DNA from 2 places in the Kitasatospora sp. NPDC018619 genome. Region 2 is predicted to be linked to the other one. Evidence: predicted binding sites of a transcription regulator. Region 2 holds the regulator's gene; the other holds the start of a gene.
The links. Region 2 encodes HrcA, which represses chaperone genes, less so after heat shock. Its sites were predicted from a motif close to TTNGCACTCNGNNNNNCNGAGTGCNAA; they were not measured.
Positions count from the first base shown of each region.

Region 1: the regulator HrcA is predicted to act here: its motif matches at 4,974-5,000, upstream of groES (co-chaperone GroES).

Region 1 is NZ_JBISAI010000003.1:300,396-307,419, reverse strand. Features, by position in the region: gene ACH5AR_RS06465 (response regulator transcription factor) at 51-662, opposite strand; gene ACH5AR_RS06460 (WhiB family transcriptional regulator) at 1,224-1,550, shown strand; gene ACH5AR_RS06455 (LysR family transcriptional regulator) at 1,649-2,647, opposite strand; gene groL (chaperonin GroEL) at 2,782-4,410, opposite strand; gene groES (co-chaperone GroES) at 4,527-4,832, opposite strand; gene ACH5AR_RS06440 (hypothetical protein) at 5,098-5,505, shown strand; gene ACH5AR_RS06435 (methyltransferase domain-containing protein) at 5,558-6,733, shown strand; gene ACH5AR_RS06430 (polysaccharide deacetylase family protein) at 6,760-7,024, opposite strand, start outside.
Region 2 is NZ_JBISAI010000006.1:152,185-159,208, reverse strand. Features, by position in the region: gene ACH5AR_RS11510 (S41 family peptidase) at 1-849, opposite strand, end outside; gene ACH5AR_RS11505 (16S rRNA (uracil(1498)-N(3))-methyltransferase) at 935-1,684, opposite strand; gene dnaJ (molecular chaperone DnaJ) at 1,769-2,911, opposite strand; gene hrcA (heat-inducible transcriptional repressor HrcA) at 2,987-4,021, opposite strand; gene htpX (zinc metalloprotease HtpX) at 4,310-5,230, shown strand; gene ACH5AR_RS11485 (hypothetical protein) at 5,270-5,854, shown strand; gene ACH5AR_RS11480 (DUF3097 domain-containing protein) at 5,886-6,719, shown strand; gene hemW (radical SAM family heme chaperone HemW) at 6,778-7,024, opposite strand, start outside.

The sequences.
Region 1 (7,024 bases), on a different contig from region 2:
CGCTCCGGGAACCTCCGGCGGCACGCCGCAACCGGCGGCGCCGCCCGTGGTCAGCGGACCAGGCCCCAGCGGAAGCCCAGCGCCACGGCGTGCGCCCGGTCGGAGGCCCCCAGCTTCTTGAACAGCCGGCGGGCGTGGGTCTTGACGGTGTCCTCGGAGAGGAACAGCTCGCGGCCGATCTCGGCGTTGCTGCGGCCGTGGCTCATGCCCTCCAGCACCTGGATCTCACGCGCCGTCAGGGTGGGCGCCGCGCCCATGTCGGGGCTGCGCAGCCGGCGCGGGGCGAGCCGCCAGGTCGGGTCGGCGAGGGCCTGGGTGACGGTGGCCCGCAGCTCGGCGCGCGAGGCGTCCTTGTGCAGGTACCCGCGGGCGCCCGCGGCCACCGCGAGCGCGACACCGTCGAGGTCCTCGGCGACGGTGAGCATGATGATCCGCGCGCCCGGGTCGGCGGACAGCAGCCGCCGGACCGTCTCGACCCCGCCGAGGCCGGGCATCCGGACGTCCATCAGAACGAGATCGGAGCGGTCGGCCACCCAGCGGCGGAGGACCTCCTCCCCGTTCGTCGCGGTGGTGACCCGGTCCACTCCGGGTACGGTCGCGACCGCGCGGCGAAGCGCCTCGCGGGCGAGCGGGGAATCGTCGCAAACGAGAACGGAAGTCATGACCGTCGTCCTCCGCAGCTGATCCGCGTCACGTTGAGCCTCCTGGCTGGTACGAACCTCTACGACACGGCCGATCGGCGACGGACTCCGTGCAGATCGCCCCAACCTGTCCGCGATCGTTCCCGACGTCCGACACCCGCTAACCGCCTCCGCACTTCCAACGACCGTCACTCGAATGAGTTACGGCCTTCGGGGCCATCTCCACCACTGTACGTGGCCAACCCATTACCGATCAGCCGCATCGCGGTGCACACGCCGCTCTTTTCCGCAGCTCGCGCGCGGTCGGCGTACGACCCGCACACCGGACCGGCGCGTCGCGCGCCCGTCGGCCACCCGATTGCCACGCCCGCGCCCGGCGGGAGCCCATGCCCACTATGCCCGTTTTTATAGCTTTCGTATGGTCATTGACTGTTGTGCCAGTGTGTGGGTGACTTGTCCATGGAGTTGCCTTAAGTCATATTTCCAGGTGTCCACACCAGCGCAGGAAGCCCGCCGCACCGTTCGACAGCAGGGCCGCCGAACGCCCGGCCGACGGCCGACAGCCTCTGAAGGGAATGAGCCATGGCAGATTTCTCCCGCCTCCCCGGCCCCAACGCGGACCTCTGGGACTGGCAGCTCTCCGCAGCCTGCCGTGGCGTGGACAGCTCGCTCTTCTTCCACCCCGAGGGCGAGCGCGGCGCCGCGCGCAGTTCGCGCGAGGCCAGTGCCAAGGAGGTCTGCATGCGCTGCCCGGTGATCGCCGAGTGCGCGGCGCACGCACTGGCCGTCCGCGAGCCCTACGGCGTCTGGGGCGGGATGACCGAGGACGAGCGCGAGGAGCTGCTCGGGCGCTCCCGGCACCGCCTGGTCGAGGTCCCGCTGGCGCCGCCGGCCGTCGCCCGGCGCTGACCCGGCGCCGCGGGCGTCGTGAAGAAACGTTTCTTCCGAGCGCTTCAGCCTCCCGGCTCACCGTACGTGCCGGGCCGCCGCAGCCCCGTCACGCACCGTCAGCGGTCGGCGGCCGCCCCCGCCAGCCGCTCCAGCATCAGCGCCACGGCCGGCACCCCGGCCAGGTCCGGCAGGGTCAGCGCGACCACCTGGCGCACCGCCGGCGCACCGGAGGCCGTCCGCACCGGCACCGTCGACACGCCGTCGGGGCGCACCGACCGCAGCGCCAGCCGGGGCAGCACCGCGACCCCCAGCCCGGCCGCCACCAGGCCGACCACCGCCGGGTAGTCGTCCGTCGCGAAGTCGATCCGGGGCTCGAAGCCCGCCCCCGCGCACAGCTCCACCAGGTGCCCCCGGCACTGCGGGCAGCCGGCGATCCACTGCTCCCCCGCCAGCTCGGCCAGCCCCACCGCCCCGCCCCGCCCGGCCAGCGGGTGGCCGGCGGGCAGCAGGCCCACCAGCGGGTCGTCCAGCAGCGGGGTGACCACCAGATCGGACCAGTCCGTCCCGGCGGTCAGCTGCTGGGCCTCCAGGTTGGCCTCGGCCCGCGCCTCGCGCGGCGTGCCGTGGACGGGCGCCGGGAGCGCGGCGGCGCCGTCGGACTGCGGGTAGCGGAAGGCCAGCGCGATCTCGCACTCGCCGCCGCGCAGCATCGCCAGCGACTCCGGCGGCTCGGCCTCGACCAGCGACACGCGCACCCCCGGATGGCCGTCCCGCAGGCGGGCGACCGCGGGCGGCACCAGCGTGGAGCTCGCGGTCGGGAAGGAGACCAGCCGCACCCGGCCGGCCCGCAGCCCGGCGATCGCGGCGATCTCCTCCTCGGCCGCGGAGAGCCCGGCCAGGATCCCGGTGGCATGCTTGAGCAGGACCCGCCCGGCCTCACTGAGCTGCATCCCGCGGCCCGAGCGGACCACCAGCGGGGTGTCCACCGACTTCTCCAGCGCCTTCATCTGCTGGCTGATGGCGGGCTGCGTACACCCCAGCTCGCGGGCGGCGGCGGAGAAGGAGCCGGTGCGGGCGACGGCACGCAGGACGCGCAGATGGCGGGCCTCGATCATGCCTCAGTTATAAGGCAATCTTTGCATTCTGCAAAATTCTACTGATAGTTGAAGCATGAAGCGGCGAACGCCGGAGGCCCGGCCCGCCTCCCCTCGCGGGGAGCGGACCGGGCCTCCGGTCAGGCGTCGGAGCCTCAGTGCGAGTGGCCGTGGCCGTGCGAGTGGCCGGCGCTGTCCGCCTCCTCCTCCTTCTTCTCCACCACGAGGGTCTCGGTGGTGAGGAGCAGGGAGGCGATCGAGGCGGCGTTCTCCAGGGCGGAGCGGGTGACCTTGACCGGGTCGATGACGCCGGCCTTCACCAGGTCGCCGTACTCGCCGGTGGCGGCGTTGTAGCCCTGGCCGTTCTCCAGCTCGGCGACCTTGGAGGTGATGACGTAGCCCTCCAGGCCGGCGTTCTGGGCGATCCAGCGCAGCGGCTCGTGCAGCGCCTTGCGGACCACGGCGACACCGGTGGCCTCGTCGCCCGACAGGCCCAGGCCGTCCTCCAGCACCTTGGCGGCGTGGACCAGGGAGGCGCCGCCACCGGCGACGATGCCCTCCTCGACCGCGGCGCGGGTCGCCGAGATGGCGTCCTCCAGGCGGTGCTTGCGCTCCTTCAGCTCCACCTCGGTGGCGGCGCCGACCTTGATGACGCAGACGCCGCCGGCCAGCTTGGCCAGGCGCTCCTGCAGCTTCTCGCGGTCCCAGTCGGAGTCGGTCGCGGCGATCTCGCCCTTGATCTGGGCGACGCGGCCGGCGACGGCCTCGGCGTCACCGGCGCCGTCGACGACCGTGGTCTCGTCCTTGGTGATGGTCACGCGGCGGGCGGTGCCCAGCACGTCCAGGCCGACCTGGTCGAGCTTGAGGCCGACCTCCTCGGAGATGACCTGGCCACCGGTCAGGACGGCCAGGTCGCCGAGGATCGCCTTGCGGCGGTCGCCGAAGCCCGGGGCCTTGACGGCGACGGCGTTGAAGGTGCCGCGGATCTTGTTCACGACCAGGGTCGACAGCGCCTCGCCGTCGACGTCCTCGGCGATGATCAGCAGCGGCTTGGAGCCACCGCCCTGGAGGATCTTCTCCAGCAGCGGCAGCAGCTCCTGGATCGACGAGATCTTGCCCTGGTTGATCAGGATGTACGGGTCCTCCAGGACCGCCTCCTGACGCTCCGCGTCGGTGACGAAGTACGGCGACAGGTAGCCCTTGTCGAACTGCATGCCCTCGGTGAAGTCCAGCTCCACGCCGAAGGTGTTCGACTCCTCGACGGTGATGACACCGTCCTTGCCGACCTTGTCGATCGCCTCGGCGATCAGCTCGCCGACCTGGGTGTCCTGCGCGGAGAGGGACGCGACGGCGGCGACGTCGTCCTTGCCCTCGATCTCGCGGGCGACGGACAGCAGGTGCTCGGAGACGGCGGCGACGGCCTTGTCGATGCCCTTCTTCAGGGCGGCCGGGCCGGCACCGGCGGCGACGTTGCGCAGACCCTCGTTGACCAGGGCCTGGGCCAGCACGGTGGCGGTGGTGGTGCCGTCACCCGCGACGTCGTTGGTCTTGGTGGCGACCTCCTTGACGAGCTGCGCGCCAAGGTTCTCGTACGGGTCGTCCAGCTCGACCTCGCGGGCGATGGTGACACCGTCGTTGGTGATGGTCGGGGCGCCGAACTTCTTGTCGATGACGACGTTGCGGCCCTTGGGGCCGATGGTCACCTTGACGGTGTCGGCCAGCTTGTTGACACCGCGCTCCAGCGAGCGGCGGGCGTCCTCGTCGAACTGCAGGATCTTCGCCATGTTCCCTATTCCCTCGGGGCTGCGGCCGGCCGACCGGCCGCCGATCTACGTGAACCAACAACCACGCCCCGGGCCCCTGTCACTTGGGACACGGATCCGGGGCGGGGCGGGACGTCTTACTTCTCGATGATCGCGAGGACGTCGCGGGCCGAGAGCACCAGGTACTCCTCGCCCTGGTACTTCACCTCGGTGCCGCCGTACTTCGAGTACAGGACGATGTCACCCACGGCGACGTCGAGCGGCAGACGCTGGCCGTCCTCGAAGCGGCCCGGGCCGACGGCCAGGACGACGCCCTCCTGGGGCTTCTCCTTGGCGGTGTCCGGGATAACCAGGCCGGAGGCCGTGGTGGTCTCGGCGTCGAGCGGCTGGACCACGATGCGGTCCTCGAGCGGCTTGATGGCAACCTTGCTGCTGGTGGTCACGTCCGAGCTCCCCTTCGGAGATTACGGGGTTTTCTAACGGGTAGGGGCGAACCTGCGGGCCTGCCGTCGCGGGGGTCAGGCACGCGTTGCCGCGTTAGCACTCACCCGGTGGGGAGTGCCAAGGACGACCATAGGGCCGTGTTAGCACTCAGTCAACCAGAGTGCCAACGACGCGCCCTCGGGGCCCCGGCTCGACGCCGAGCAGCCGTACCCGTGTGCGGCGAACCCGTGTACGACGGCCCCGCGAGCGGGCAGACTCCTCGCCATGACCTCCGCCCCGGTGCCCACCGGCCCGCCCCGGCCCGGGGCCGCCGCTCCCGCGCTCCCGCCCGCCCCGCCCCGGCGGGCGAGGGAGAACGGGCCGCCCGCGCGGCCGCGGATCAACCGGGCGCCGGACCTGCTGCTCGCCGCGGTGGTGCTCGCCGCGGCCGTGCCGGTGACGCTGGTCGGCTCGGTGCTGCTCGGCACGCTGAAGCTCTTCACCTTCTACGGCCCCTGGTCGGTGGCGCTGGACGTGCTCGGCGTCGCGGTCGCGCTGACGCTGCTCGGGCTGGCCGCCTGGGGCGCCTGGCGGCTCGGGTACCGGCTGACGCCGTACGCCGCGGTGGCGGCGGCGCCGCTGGTATCGGTGGCGCTCTGGCTGAACGCCGACGCCCCCGTCATCGGCCGCTGAGCCCGCGGGCGCCGCGGCCCCGCCCGCCCGGCCGAGCGGCGAGAATGGCCCCGTGGACACCGAGAACCTCCAGCCGCTGCTGACGCCCGAGGGCCAGGCCCTGCTCGCCGAGTTGCGCGAGTTCACCCCCGAGGAGGAGCTCGCGCTGGCGACCCGCCTGCGGCGGGAGCACCCGGCGGAGCTGGTGTCGGCCGCGTTCGGGCAGGCCCGGCTGCGGCAGCGGGCGCGGGCGAAGTTCGGCGCCGACGCCGACCTGATGTACTTCACGCCCAACGGGGTCGAGCAGTCCACCCGGCGCAGCGTGGCCGAGTGGCGCGCCCGGCGGTTCGCCGCCCTGGGCGTCCGGCGGCTGGCGGACCTCTGCTGCGGCATCGGCGGGGACGTGCTGGCGCTGGCCCGGGCCGGCATCGAGGTGCTGGCCGTCGACCGGGACCCGGCGGCCTGCGCCGCCACCGCGGCCAACGCCGCCGCGCTGGGCCTGGCCCACCTGGTCGAGGTGCGCTGCGCGGACGTCGCCGACGTGGACGTCGCCGGCTACGACGCGGTGTTCACCGACCCGGCCCGGCGCACCTCGCGCGGCCGGGTGTTCGACCCGGAGGCGTACGCCCCGCCGCTCTCCTGGGCGGTCGAGGCCGGCCGGCGGACCCCGGTCGGCGCGCTGAAGGTCGCCCCGGGCGTCCCGCACGAGGCGGTCCCCGGGGACGCCGAGGCCGAGTGGGTCTCCGACCACGGCGACGTCAAGGAGGCGGTGCTCTGGTTCGGGACGGGGGCCGCGGGCCCGCACCGCGCCACCCTGCTGCCGCTGGGCGCCAGCCTGACCGGCGGCGACCTGCCCGACCCGCCGGCCGGCCCGGTCGGGCGCTACCTGTACGAGCCGGACGGCGCGGTGATCCGGGCCCACCTGGTGGCCGAGGTGGCCGGGCAGGTGGGCGGCCGGCTGATCGACCCGAAGATCGCCTACCTGACCTCGGACCGGCTGGTCGCCACCCCGTACGCGCACGCCTTCGAGCTCACCGACGTGCTGCCGTTCCACATCAGGAAGCTGAAGGCGCTGCTGCGCGAGCGGGCGGTGGGCACGGTGGTGATCAAGAAGCGCGGGATGGCGATCACCCCGGAGGAGCTGCGCCGCCAGCTCAAGCCCTCCGGGCCGAACTCCGTCACGGTGATCCTCAGCCGCACCGACCACGGGCCGCTGATGATGCTGGGGCAGCCGGTCACGGCCTCCTAGCGGGCCCGGGGAGGCGCCTGCCGGCGTCAGGAGGCGGGCGCCTGGATGTAGTCCTCCAGCCGGGCCACCGAGAAGCCCTGCTCCTGGATGCGGGCCAGCAGGTCGCCGAACATCTGGGTCATCGTGGCGCCCTTGAGCTCCTTGGGGCCGCGGAAGTGCGCCAGGACGATGTCGCCGGGCCTCAGCTTCTTGTCCGCCGCCTGGTACTGCATGTCGTGGATCTGCATCGACTCGCGCCACAGCACGATCGCGCGCGGCCCGCACTGCTGGACCGAGGTGTTGAGCGTCGCG
Region 2 (7,024 bases):
ACCGGCCAGCCGGACGTCCAGCCGGCGCGGCTCGGCGCCCGCCAGGTCCTCCAGGAGCCAGAGGTCGCCGGCCCGGTAGAAGACCACCCGGGTGCCGTCGGTGGTGGCGCCGCGGGCGTAGAAGCCGTCCGGGTCGGCGGTGTGGCGGCGCAGGTCGGTGCCGTCCGGGAGGCTGGACCACAGCTCGCCGACGCCCTCGTGGTCGGACAGGAAGGCGATCCGGCCCTCCTGCCCGTCCGCCCCGGCCAGCCACAGCGGCGAGTCCAGCTGCCCGTCCAGCCCGGCGTGGACGCGGGCGAACTCCTCCCGGCCGAGCCACAGCCGGCCGGCCCGCCCGCCCCGGTAGCGCTTCCACCAGGCCGGGTCGCGGCCGTTGACGCTGCTCAGCAGCACCCGCTCGCCACCCGGCTCGAAGGCCAGCCCGCCGACCGGCCCGTACGGCAGCCGCCGGGGCTCGCCGCCGTCCAGCGGCACGGCGTGCGCCCAGGTGCGGCGCAGGCTCGGCTCGCCGGCGGCGGTCGCGGCGACGGGGCGGCCGTCGGGCGTCCAGCCCAGCACCCGGGTCTGGTCGTTGCCCCAGTGGGTGAGCCGGCGCGAGGGGCCGCCGTCCACCGGCACCACGTGCACCTCGGGGGCGCCGTCCCGGGTGGAGGTGAAGGCGAGGTGCCGGCCGTCCGGGGAGAACCGCGGGTGGTGCACCGGCAGGTGGTCCGCCGTCAGCCGCCAGGGGCGGCCGCCGTCCAGCGGGGCCAGCCACAGGTCGTCCTCGGCGACGAAGGCGACCAGGTCGCCGTGCAGGTGGGGATGGCGCAGGTAGCCGTTCGGGGAGGTGCTCAGGGAGTCCGTCACCCGGCCAGCCTAGGCAGCCGCGGCAACGCTCCGGGCGGCTTTCCCCGGACTCCCGGCGCCGCCCGCCGGCGGCTGGTAGAGCCCCTCAGGCCCAGCGGCCGGTGCGCCCCAGCAGCAGCGCGCCGGCCGCCACCCCGGCGGTGGAGGTGCGCAGCACCGAGGGGCCCAGCCGGTACGGCCTGGCGCCCGCCTCGGCGAACGCGGCCAGCTCCTCCGGGGAGACCCCGCCCTCCGGGCCGACCACCAGGACGATGTCCCCGCCCTGCGGCAGCCCGGCGTGCGCGAGCGGCTCGGCGCCCTCCTCGTGCAGCACGGCGGCGAACGCGGCCTGCGCCAGCACCGGCGCCAGCTGCCGGGTGGTCGCCACGTCCCGGACCTCGGGGAAGCGCAGCCGGCGGGACTGCTTGCCCGCCTCCCGGGCGGTGGCCCGCCACTTGGCGAGCGACTTGGCGCCGCGCTCGCCCTTCCACTGGGTGATGCAGCGCGAGGCGGACCACGGGATCACCACGTCCACGCCGACCTCGGTCATGGTCTCCACGGCCAGCTCGCCGCGGTCGCCCTTGGGCAGCGCCTGGACGACCACGATCCGCGGCTCGGGCCGCGGCTCCCGGCGCACGGCGGCGACCGCCACGTCGATCGCGTCCTTGCCGAGCACGCCGGTGACGGTGCCGTCCACGCCGAGCCCCGACCCGTCGGCCAGGGTCACCGCCTCACCCGGCTCCAGCCGCTTCACCGCGGCCGCATGCCGTCCCTCCGGGCCGTCCAGGCGCACCACGGCCCCGGGCGCGGCGGCGGCGATCCGCTCGGTCTCGACGACGAAGACGGGCGCGGTCATGCGGGGAACCTCCGGGGGTGGGGCGGGACAACGCGGAAGGGGCGCCGGGGTCCGCCCCCGGGCACCCCTTCCGCGGGTGACGGCTCACCGGCCGTTGAAGGCGTCCTTCAGCCGGGAGAACAGGCCCTGCTGGCCCGGCGCGAACTGGCCGGACGGCCGCTCCTCGCCGCGCAGCACCGCCAGGCGGCGCAGCAGCTCCTCCTGCTCGGCGTCGAGCTTGCTGGGCGTCTTCACCTCGACGTGCACTATCAGGTCGCCCCGGCCGCCGCCGCGCAGGTGGGTGATGCCCCGGCCGTGCAGCGGGATCGACTGGCCGGACTGGGTGCCGGGCCGGATGTCGACCTCCTCCAGCCCGTCCAGGGTCTGCAGCGGCACCTGGGTGCCGAGCGCGGCCGCCGTCATCGGGATGGTGACGGTGCAGTGCAGGTCGTCCCCGCGCCGCTGGAAGATCGTGTGGGTGGTCTCGGCGATCTCGACGTACAGGTCGCCGGCCGGGCCGCCGCCGGGGCCGACCTCGCCCTCGCCGGCCAGCTGGATCCGGGTGCCGTTGTCGACACCGGCCGGGATCTTGACGGTCAGGGTGCGACGGGCGCGCACCCGGCCGTCGCCGGCGCACTCCGGGCACGGGGTCGGCACGACGGTGCCGAAGCCCTGGCACTGCGGGCAGGGCCGGGAGGTCATGACCTGGCCCAGGAAGGACCGGGTGACCTGGGAGACCTCGCCCTTGCCGCGGCACATGTCGCAGGTCTGCGCCGAGGTGCCGGGGGCCGCGCCCTCGCCGCTGCACGTGGTGCAGGTGACGGCGGTGTCGACCTGGAGCTCCTTGGTGGTGCCGAAGGCGGCCTCCTCCAGGGTGATCTCCAGCCGGATCATGGCGTCCTGGCCGCGGCGGGTGCGCGAGCGCGGGCCGCGCTGGCCGGCCGCGGCGCCGAAGAAGGCGTCCATGATGTCGGAGAAGCCGAAGCCCGCGGCACCGGCGCCGAAGCCGCCGGCCCCGCCGCCCCCGCCCGGGGACAGCGGGTCCCCGCCGAGGTCGTAGACCTGGCGCTTCTGCGGGTCGGAGAGCACCTCGTAAGCGGCGTTGATCTCCTTGAACCGCTCCTGCGTCTTCGGGTCCGGGTTGACGTCCGGGTGCAGTTCGCGTGCCAGGCGCCGGAACGCCTTCTTGATCTCGTCCTGCCCCGCATCCCGTCGGACGCCGAGTACCGCGTAGTAGTCCGTGGCCACCAAATGCTCCGCTTGTTCCGCCTGTAGTAGTGCTGCGACTGGACGCCCCCGCCGGACTTCCGGCGGAGGACTTTGCTAGGACTCGGCCAGGATCTGGCCCACGTACCGCGCCACCGCTCGCACCGCCCCCATTGTGCCCGGATAGTCCATCCGGGTCGGACCGATCACACCCAGTTTCGCCACGCTCTCGTCGCCCGAACCGTAGCCGACGGAGACGATCGAGGTGGACGTCAGCCCCTCGTACGTGTTCTCCCGCCCGATCCGGACCGTCATCGCGGCGTCCGCGGTCTCACCCAGGAGGCGGAGCAGGACGACCTGCTCCTCCAGCGCCTCCAGCACCGGCTGGATGGACAGCGGGAAGTCGTGCCCGAAGCGGGTCAGGTTGGCCGTGCCGGCCAGCATGATCCGCTCCTCGTTCTGCTCGGCGAGCGTCTCGAACAGGGTTGCCAGGACCGTGCTGACGGTCGGCCGCTCGGCCTGCTCGAACTGGGCCGGCAGGTCCTCCAGGAGCCCCGGGACCTCCGGGAGGCGCCGACCGGCGGCCCTCGCGTTGATCCCGGTCCGCAGGTCCGCCAGCACCGTCTCGCCGACCGGGCCCGGGCAGTCGACCATCCGCTGCTCGACCCGGCCGGTGTTGGTGATCAGGACCAGCATCACCTTGGCCGGGGCCAGCGCCACCAGCTCGATGTGCCGGACGGTGGAGCGCGACAGCGAGGGGTACTGCACCACCGCGACCTGCCGGGTCAGCTGGGCGAGCAGCCGCACGGTGCGGGCCACCACGTCGTCCAGGTCGACCGCGCCGTCCAGGAAGTGCCGGATGGCCCGGCGCTCGGGGGCGCTCATCGGCTTGATCTCGGCGAGCTTGTCGACGAAGAGGCGGTACCCCTTGTCGGTCGGGATGCGTCCGGCGCTGGTGTGGGGCTGGTGGATGTAGCCCTCCTCCTCCAGCGCCGCCATGTCGTTGCGGACGGTCGCCGGGGAGACCCCGAGGTTGTGCCGCTCCACCAGGGCCTTGGAACCGACCGGCTCCTCGGTGCCCACGTAGTCCTGCACGATCGCACGGAGCACGGCGAGCTTGCGTTCGTCCAGCTGGCGGACCTCACCGGCCATGGGCGCGTACCTCCGTCTTCGCACGTTGTTCCGACTGTGTCCCTTGCTTCCGAAGGCCGCTCCCGGAGGCCCTCGCCCTGGCACTCTGAACACCCGAGTGCCAAAACCGTACCTGCCAGTGTACGGCCCGGGCCGTACCGCAGGAACGGCCGGACCGGGGTGATCCTCCCCGCAGTCCCGCACACGGCCCGCGGGGCCCCGGCGGTTCGAAGCCGGTTGCGCCGGGGTGGTGCCGGGAGGCCGTCCGGGTGGCAGCATCGAAAGCGACGGCGAACGGAGGAGCAAGCGATGTCGAGCTCGGGCCAGCACACCCGCTTCGCACCCGACCGCGGCCTGACCGGCCGCATGGTCGCGACGATGTTCGTGATCGGGCTGCTGTACGTCGGTTTCACCGGACTGCTGATCGCGCTGCTGCGCGGCGCCTGGCCGCTGATCGTCCTGATCTCCGGCGGGCTGTTCGTGGCCCAGTTCTGGTTCAGCGACAAGATCACCGAGCGGGCGATGGGCGCCCACCAGGTGTCCCCGGAGCAGTTCCCCCAGCTGCACGGCACCGTCGACCGGCTCTGCGCCCTGGCCGACATGCCCAAGCCCCGGGTCGCGGTCGCCGACAACGACATGCCGAACGCCTTCGCCACCGGCCGCAACCCGCAGAACGCGGTGGTCTGCGTGACCACCGGGCTGCTGCGCCGGCTGGAGCCCGAGGAGCTGGAGGGCGTCCTCGCGCACGAGCTGTCGCACGTCGCCCACCGGGACGTCGCGGTGATGACGATCGCCGGCTTCCTCGGCGTCCTCGCCGGGGCGATGACCCGGATCGCCGTGTACGGCGGCTTCATGGGCGGCGGGCGCAACAACAACGACCAGAACGCGGCCCTCCTGGCGCTGGTGATCCCGCTGGTGTCGATCGTCGTCTACGCGGTCAGCTTCCTGCTCACCCGGCTGCTGTCCCGCTACCGCGAGCTCGCCGCCGACCGGGCCGCCGCCCAGCTCACCGGCCGGCCCAGCGCCCTGGCCTCCGCCCTCACCAAGGTGACCGGGCAGATCGCGGCCATCCCCACCAGGGACCTGCGCCAGGCGCAGCCGTACAACGCCTTCTACTTCGCCCCGGCGCTGAGCGCCCGGGAGAGCGCCACCCAGCTGTTCTCCACCCACCCGAGCCTGGAGAAGCGGCTGGAGCAGCTCGCGCGGATCTCCGAGCAGCTCGGCCGCTGACCCTGTGCCCCTGCGCCCCTGAGCCCCGAAAGGACCGCCGTGGGATTCCTGGACACCCTGTTCGGCCGCACCAAGCCCGTCAAGCCCGACCTCGACCAGCTGTTCGGTGTGCCGTCCGCCGCGCTCACCCTGGAGGCCGGGGCCGGGTTCCTGCCCACCGGGCTCGGCTCGGTCTGCTTCGCCGCCGTCGAGGGGGCGGCCTTCGTGCAGGTCGAGCAGCAGGTCCGGGCGCTGCTGGACGCGGACACCGGGCGCGGCGGCGTCCCGGTCGAGGCCTCCAAGGACGGCTACGGCTACTCCTGGCTGCTCGCCCGGCACGCCCCCGGGGAGCTGCCGGAGCTGGTGAACGACCTGCACGCGGTCAACAGCGAGCTGGAGGCGAACGGCTTCGGCCCGCAGCTGCTCTGCTCACTGGTCGGCTTCCGCGATCCGCAGGGGCAGTCGCTGGCCCTGGTCTACCTCTACAAGCGGGGCACGTTCTACCCCTTCGCGCCGGTGCCGGGCGGCGGGGAGCGGCGCAACAGCCCGCTGGAGCTCCAGGTCAACGCGATGCTGGGGAACGACCTGCGGCTGGAGAAGGACCTGGGCCGCTGGTTCCCGGTCTGGGGCGCGCCGGGCCTCTGACGCGCCGCCCGCCGTCCCTATGATCACCCGTATGCGCAGCCGCCCGTACGGACCCGACCTGACCCCGCCGTGGAAGAAGCAGGCCCCCGCCCCGGAGGTGCCCGCCGAGCGGGACCTGGTGGTCGAGGAGGCGGGGACGGGCTTCTGCGGGGCGGTGGTGCGCTGCGAGAAGACCGCCGAGGGGTTCACCGTCACCCTGGAGGACCGCTTCGGCAAGCACCGGGTGTTCCCGCTGGTGCCGCGCGGCTTCCTGCTGGAGGGCCGGGTCGTCACCCTGGTCCGGCCGGCCGGCCCGGCGGCGCCGCGCACCCCGGCCCGCACCGCCTCCGGCTCGCTCGCCGTCCCGAACGCCCGGGCCCGGGTCGCCCGCGAGTCCCGGATCTACGTCGAGGGGCGGCACGACGCGGAGCTGGTGGAGCGGGTCTGGGGCGACGACCTGCGGATCGAGGGCGTGGTGGTCGAGTACCTGCGCGGCATCGACGACCTGCCCGCGATCGTCGCCGACTTCGCGCCCGGCCCGGGGCGGCGCCTCGGCGTCCTGGTCGACCACCTGCTCCCGGGGACGAAGGAGCACCGCATCGCCGCCCGGGTCACCGGGGACGCGGTGCTGGTCGTCGGCCACCCGTACATCGACGTCTGGCAGGCCGTGAAGCCGTCGAGCGTGGGCATCCCCGGCTGGCCCGACGTCCCGATGGGCGAGGACTGGAAGGAGGGCACCTGCCGCCGCCTCGGCTGGCCGGTGGACACCCCGGCGGCCTGGAAGCGCATCCTGGCGAAGGTGGACAGCTACAAGGACCTGGAGCCCGCACTGCTGGGCCGGGTCGAGGAGCTGATCGACTTCGTGACGCTGCCGGATCAGGCGTAGGTCGACGGCGGCGGTCCTTGGGCGCTCCCTCCGCCGGCCGGCACCACGTCGACGGCTGTCAGTCCACCAGGTCGCGTACCACCGCGTCCGCCAGCAGCCTCCCGCGGAGCGTCAGGGCGGCGCGGCCCCGCTCGTACGGCCCGGCGGCGAGGAGGCCGTCGGCGAGGGCCCGGGCGGCGGCCTCGCGGCCGGCGGCGGTGAGCAGGTCCAGGGCGACGCCCTCGACCAGGCGCAGCTCCAGCAGGATGCGCTCGACCCGGCGGTCCTCCTCCGCCAGCACCTCGCGGGCCTGGGCCGGGGTGCGG